2 regions of the Pseudoduganella aquatica genome follow, and region 1 is predicted to be linked to the other one. Evidence: predicted binding sites of a transcription regulator. Region 1 holds the regulator's gene; the other holds the start of a gene.
What was found. The regulator HrcA, encoded in region 1, represses chaperone genes, less so after heat shock. The targets are predictions, from matches to a motif close to TTAGCACTCNNNNNNNNNGAGTGCTAA.
Positions count from the first base shown of each region.

Region 2: rpoH (RNA polymerase sigma factor RpoH) is a predicted target of HrcA. The motif match lies at 1,671-1,697, and genes of this name have one in related genera.

Region 1 is NZ_CP086370.1:6,654,164-6,657,570, forward strand. Features, by position in the region: gene KT882_RS29700 (outer membrane protein assembly factor BamE) at 1-590, opposite strand, end outside; gene fur (ferric iron uptake transcriptional regulator) at 712-1,140, shown strand; gene hrcA (heat-inducible transcriptional repressor HrcA) at 1,233-2,249, opposite strand; gene KT882_RS29715 (HAD family hydrolase) at 2,287-2,997, opposite strand; gene KT882_RS29720 (metallophosphoesterase family protein) at 3,071-3,407, shown strand, end outside.
Region 2 is NZ_CP086370.1:1,582,114-1,585,520, reverse strand. Features, by position in the region: gene KT882_RS06970 (cell division ATP-binding protein FtsE) at 1-598, shown strand, start outside; gene ftsX (permease-like cell division protein FtsX) at 595-1,509, shown strand; gene rpoH (RNA polymerase sigma factor RpoH) at 1,823-2,722, shown strand; gene KT882_RS06955 (hypothetical protein) at 2,873-3,316, shown strand; gene ggt (gamma-glutamyltransferase) at 3,359-3,407, shown strand, end outside.

The sequences.
Region 1 (3,407 bases):
TTCGGCGTTACCGGCACGGGTGCGCCGGCGCCGGAGTCGGTGCCGGCCGGCAGCGGCGCCGAGCTTGGCGACACGCCCTTGTTCTGGTCCTTCAACGCCTGCTTGGCGTTCTTGGCAGGGCCGGCGATCAGCGCGATGTATTCCTGTTCGGTGGGCAGGTTGCCGCCTTCGAAGCGGTCGACCTTGCCGTCCTTGAAATACACCACCACGGTGCTGTCTATGGTCTCGCCATTGCCGCGCGCCAGGCGGAAGGGGTAGTCCCAGCGGTCCGCGTGGAAGATGTCCTGCAGCAGCGGCGTGCCGAGGATGAAGCGCACCTGGTCGCGGGTCTGGCCCGGCTTGAGCTGCTGCAGCATTTCCTGGGAAATGAAGTTGCCCTGCTGAATGTCCGGACGGTAAGGCGAGAAGAACCACATGAACTTCTGCAGTTGCGAAATGCTGCGGACCTGGGCGCCTTTGCCGGCCACGACCGCGTTATCTTCGACTTTGAGGTCGGCCTTCTTCTCGCCCAGCGTGCTGAGCGAGGCGCAACCGGAAACGGACAGCGCGAGGCAAATCGCACCCGCCACGAGGGGCGTGCGGCGTTTCATACTGTGCAACAGGGACTGCGGTATAGCCTGGGTGATGCGCATAAATGACCTCAAATCGATTGAGCGGAAGTGCCAAAACACTATATGATAAAGCACATTGTCCCACACACGAGTAAGAAACATGAGCAACAACCCAACCGACCTGAAGGCAAGCGGCCTGAAAGCGACTTTACCGCGCCTGAAGATCCTCGACATTTTCCAGAATAGCCCGGTGCGCCACCTGACCGCGGAGGATGTTTACAAGATCCTGCTGGCCGATAATATGGATGTTGGCCTGGCAACGGTTTACCGTGTGCTGACCCAATTCGAGCAGGCCGGCCTGCTGAACCGCAACCATTTCGAGACCGGCAAGGCCATCTTCGAACTGAACGCCGGCTCGCACCACGACCACCTGGTGTGCCTGGACTGCGGCCGCGTGGAAGAATTTTTCGACGAGGAAATCGAGCACCGCCAGCAAAGCATCGCCGAAGCGCGCGGCTTCAAGATCGCCGAACACGCGCTGGCCATCTACGGCAACTGCGTCAAGACCGAGTGCCCGCACAAGCAATAAAATTTGGCGGGTTACGGCGTGCCGCCTAACCCGCCCTACGCAATCCCAAGCTGCCCGTAGGGCGGGTTAGCGCGCAGCGCGTAACCCGCCAATCAATGGTTGCTCAGCGCATTCGAGAGCAATTTGGCGGTAATATCCACGATCGGTATCACGCGTTCATACGCCATGCGCGTCGGCCCGATCACGCCCAGGGTGCCGACGATCTTGCCGTTGGCCTCGTAAGGCGCAGTCACCACGCTCATCTCATCCATCGGCACCAGGTTGGACTCGCCGCCGATGTAAATCTGCACGCCGGAAGCCTTGCTGGACACGTCCAGCAGCTGCATCAGCCCGGTTTTCTGCTCGAACATGTCGAACATCTGGCGCAGCGAACTCATGTTCGAGGACAGGTCGCTCACCGACAGCAGGTTGCGCTCGCCGGAAATGACCATGTCGTCGGTGCTGCCGGCCATGGCCTCGCTGCCGGCCTCCACCGCCGCCTGCATCAGGCGCCCCATATCGGTCTGCAGCTGGCGCAGCTCGCCCTGCATGCGGCCGCGCACGTCCTCCAGCGCCAGGCCGCTGTAGTGCTGGTTGATGTAGTTGGCCGACTGCACCAGCTGGGCCGGCGTGTAGTCCACGTCGGTGAGCAGCATGCGGTTCTGCACGTCGCCCGCCGGGCTGACGATGACCAGCAGGATGCGCTTTTCCGACAGGCGCAGGAATTCAATCTGCTGGAACACCGACTCGTGGCGCGGCGCCATCACCACCCCGGCAAACTGGGACAGCGATGACAGCATCTGCGCCGCGTTGGCGATCAGTTTTTGCGGCTGCTGGCTGGGCAGGCGCATGCGCGCCTCCACCGAGCTTTCGTCGATATGCTGCACGGTCAGCAGCGTGTCGACGAAGATGCGGTAGCCGCGCGGCGTGGGGATGCGCCCGGCCGAGGTATGCGGACTGGACACATAGCCCAGCTCCTCCAGGTCCGCCATGATGTTGCGGATGGTGGCCGGCGACAGGTCCAGCCCTGAAATTTTCGACAGCGCGCGCGAGCCTACCGGCTGGCCGTCGGCGATGTAACGCTCCACGAGCGCTTTGAGCAGGGTTTGGGCACGGATATCGAGTTGCATGGTCTTATTATGCACGCAGACGCGCGCAGGCAGGGCATCAATATGCCAGCTGGTTTTCCAGCCAGTCCAGAAGTTCGTCAAATGTGGCGCAGATGGCGTCCGGCGCGATGCCGGCGGCCAGGTGGGCGTCGCTGCCGCTGCGGTTCATCCACACCGCGCGCAGGCCGGCGCGCTGCGCCCCTTCCACGTCCAGTTTCAAATCGTCGCCCACGTAAACCGCCTCGGCCGGGGCCACATTCAGCGCCGCGCAGGCGGCCAGGAAAATGTCCGGGGCCGGCTTGGCGCGGCCGAAATGCGCGGCCGCCAGCGACACCTTGAAATGGTGTGCCATGCCGACCACTTCAAGGTCCGCGTTGCCGTTGGTGATGGTGCCCAGCACCAGGCGCTGCTTCAGCTTGAGCAGGCCGGGCAGCACGTCGTCGTACAGCTTGACGGCGTTGCGCGCGGCCGAGAAGTGGCGCATGGCGCCGTCCAGGTGGCGCTCGTCCTCGCCCAGCTCGGCAAACGCGGCCTGCAGGCCGGCGCGGCGCAGGCTGGCCAGGTCCACGTGCAGCTCGGGGCGGGAGGCCAGCAGCGCCATGCGGCGCGCGCGCAGCTCCTCGATGGAGAATTGCTGCGCCACGCGCGGAGCGTGCTCGGCCAGCCAGGCGTGCAGCGTCACTTCGGCCTGGGCGATCACGGGCGCGATCGGCCACAAGGTATCGTCCAGATCGAACAGAATGGCTTTCAGGGGCGGGCGGGCTGTCATGCCGATATTGTCGCACGGCTGCGGCGGCTGGGGGAGCATGTTAAATTAATGGATTGTCCACACGGAGCGCCCCTTGTCCAAACTGTCCGCCCCCTTCTCATTGGCGCCCCTGGCCTTGCTGGCCGCCTGCGCCGGCCCCCTGGTCCAGCGCCCGGACAAGGCCCCGCAGGCCCTGCCGGACGGCTTTGCCGCCTATGTGCTGATGGGCGACGGCGGCGCCGTGGCGCGCGTGGTGCTGGACGCGCCCGCCTGCCCCGCTCTCGTGGTGGACGGCGCCAGCCGCCCCATGGCGCTGCGCGCCGCGCCCGCCACGCTGCCGCTGCGCGCCAACTCGGCCAAAGAGGACGCCCAGCCCTCGGCCTTCCCGCTGCGCGTGTGCGAGGCGGCGCTGCCGCCCGGCGCCGCCACCG
Region 2 (3,407 bases), 1.8 Mb from region 1:
GCTGGTGTTTCTGGCCGGCCCGTCCGGAGCCGGCAAGTCCACCCTGCTGAAGATGATCGCCGCCATGGAGCGCCCCAGTTCGGGACGCGTCATCGTCAACGGCCAGGACATCGGCAAGCTCAAGGCGGCCGGCGTGCCCTTTTTGCGCCGCAACCTGGGCCTGATCTTCCAGGAGCAGCGCCTGCTGGCCGACCGCTCCATTCTGGCCAATGTGATGATGCCGCTGATGGTCACCGGCCAGCCGCGCGCGCAGGCCGAGCAGCGCGCCCGCGCCGCGCTCGACAAAGTGGGCCTGGGCGAGCGCGCCAACGCCGCGCCGCTGGCCCTGTCCGGCGGCGAGCAGCAGCGCGTGTCGATCGCGCGCGCCATCGTCAACCGCCCGCAAATCATCCTGGCCGACGAGCCCACCGCCAACCTGGACCGCGCCAGCGCCGACCGCGTGCTCGACGCCCTGCGCGCCTTCCACTCGGTGGGCGTGACCTGTTTGATCTCCACCCACGACGACCACGTGCTGGCCGGCGCGGCGCGCGTGATCCACCTGAAACAAGGCCAGCTGCAAAACAACAGCGACGCGCCGCAAGCGGAGGTGGCCGCATGATCAGCTGGTTCCGTCAACACGGCTTCGCGCTGGGCGCCGCCCTGGTGCACCTGCGCAAGGCGCCCGGCAGTTTCCTGTTCAACATCCTGGTGGTGGCCATCGCCCTGGCGCTGCCCTTCATGGGCCTGACTCTGCTGGACAATGTGCGGCCGCTGTCCGAACAAATGTCGGTCGATCCCGAAATCAGCCTGTTCATGAAGCAGGACGTGGCGCGCGAGCAGTCCGCCGCCCTGGCCACGCCGCTGCGCGAGCTGATGAAGGACGCCAAAATCATCTTCGTGCCGCGCGAAAAAGCGCTGGACCAGCTGAAAGGCAAGAGCGGCCTGTCCGACGTGCTGGCCACGCTGGGCGAAAACCCGCTGCCCGACAGCTACATCATCAAGCTGGACGCCTTCCGCAGCGCCGCCGCCGGCCTGGACGTGGACACCCTGGCCGAGCAGATGCGCACCCTGCCCGGCGTGGACACGGTGCAGATCGACTCGGCCTGGGTCAAGCGCCTGGCCGCGCTGATCGGCGTGCTCAAGCTGGCCCTGCTGCTGCTGGCCGCCACCTTGGGCACGGTGGTGGTGGCGGTTGTGTTTAACACCATACGGCTGCAGGTGCTGACCCAGCGCGAGGAGATCCTGGTGTCCAAGTTGATCGGCGCGACCGACACCTTTATCCACCGCCCCTTTTACTACACCGGCGCGCTGCTGGGCCTGTGCGCGGGCGGCGCGGCGCTGGGCGCGGTGGCGCTGGCGCTGCAGCCGCTGAACAAGGCTATTGCCGAGTTCGCCCGCCTGTACGCCTCCGAATTCCAGCTCGCACCGCTCGAACCGCTGCCCATGGCCGGCCTGCTGGCCGTATCGGCAGCGCTGGGACTGGCCGGCGCCGTGCTGTCGGTGCAGCGCCATCTGGCCCGGCTGAACTGACAGCCGGCGTGCGTTCCCGCACAGTCCCCGCCCCCGCCCCCCACTACCCTGTATTAATTGACGATACGCAAACACCGTGCAGTTTGCCGTGCGTTTGCCAAAAGCCATCGAATAGAATCAGCCCATAGCATTACCGCTATCAGGGGCATAGCAACTGGCGATTGGCACTCTCCGATCGAGAGTGCTAATATATGTCCAACTGATGTCTGAACTCATGCACACAAGCAACATTAAGCTGAGTTTAAGAAGTGTCACGCAAGATGCAAGAATCCGAAACATTCCATGTTCGACGAGCGAGGAAACAAAAATGACTATGATGACCGCACCTGCCGCATTGGTACCAAGCAATAAAAATGCACTGGCATTGGGACTGGGATTCACTGGCAACCTGGGCAACCTGGACGCCTACATTTCTGCGGTCAACCGCCTGCCTATGCTCACGCCTGAAGACGAAAAGCGTCTCGGCCGCAACCTCAAAGAAAACAACGACCTGGGCGCCGCGCAGGAGCTGGTGCTGTCGCACCTGCGCCTGGTGGTGTCGATCGCGCGCGGCTATCTGGGCTACGGCCTGCCGCACGCCGACCTGATCCAGGAAGGCAATATCGGCCTGATGAAAGCCGTCAAGCGCTTCGACGCCGACCAGGGCGTGCGCCTGGTGTCGTATGCCATGCACTGGATCAAGGCCGAAATCCACGAATACATCCTGAAGAACTGGCGCCTGGTCAAAGTGGCCACCACCAAGGCCCAGCGCAAGCTGTTCTTCAACCTGCGCAGCCACAAGACCGGCCTGGACGCCATGTCGCCGGCCCAGATCGACAACCTGGCCAAGCTGCTGGACGTGAAGCGCGAAGAAGTGATCGAAATGGAAACGCGTTTGAGCGGCCGCGACATCGCCCTCGAATCGCCGACCGACGACGAAGACGACAAGTTCGCGCCCATCGCCTATCTGTCCTCCGAGCAGAGCGAGCCGACCCGTGTGCTGGAAGCCGAGCAAGTCACGCGCCTTCACTCCGAAGGCCTGGAAACCGCGCTGGGCAAGCTGGACGCCCGTTCGCGCCGCATCGTCGAAGCCCGCTGGCTGGCCAATGACGACGGCTCCGGCGCCACGCTGCACACGCTGGCCGCCGAGTTCGGCGTCTCCGCCGAGCGCATCCGCCAGATCGAAGCGGCCGCGCTGAAAAAAATGAAAGGCGCGCTCGCCGCCTACATGTAACGCTGCAGCAGCGCAAAGCGCAAAGAAGGGGGCAGGGTTAATTAAATTGGAAACAATTTAATTAACCCTGACCCCTTTTTGCTTTACAGCAAGCGTGCGCCGCACTGGATGTGTTTTAGCTAATATTTCCCTCTATAACGGAGAATAAATATGCAGCTCAGAATCATCAGCCTGCTGGCTTGCTTTGCCGGTTTTGGCATCGTCGGCGCTTGCAGCGTGGTGGCGCAGAATGGCGGAGGCTCGCCAACGCCTGCGCCCACGCCGCCGCGCAAGAGCGCCACCTATACACTGACCGCCGGCCAGACCGTGGCGCTGACGCCGGCTGCCACGTTGAAGCTGGAACGCATCAACGACAGCCGCTGCAAAACCGGCGCGGTGTGCGTGTGGGAGGGCTATATCAGCTACAGCTTTGTGCTAACCAGCAACGGCAACAGCAGCAACTTCGTGCTGTCGGAAAAAATGCCGAACGCCAGCAATAGCGCCACGCAGCAGGGCTTGCGCTTCACGCTGCAAGGGCTGGATCCGCCGGACCCGCCTGCGTTAAATGCTCCTGCGCCAACTTATCGGGTAAGCTTGCGGGTGGAAATTCCTTAGCCACCGCGCCACGCCGGCGCGCTTTGCCCGATAAGAGAGCCCATGACTTCGCCACATCGCCGCGCCCTTCCCTCCCTGCTGGTTTCCTCCA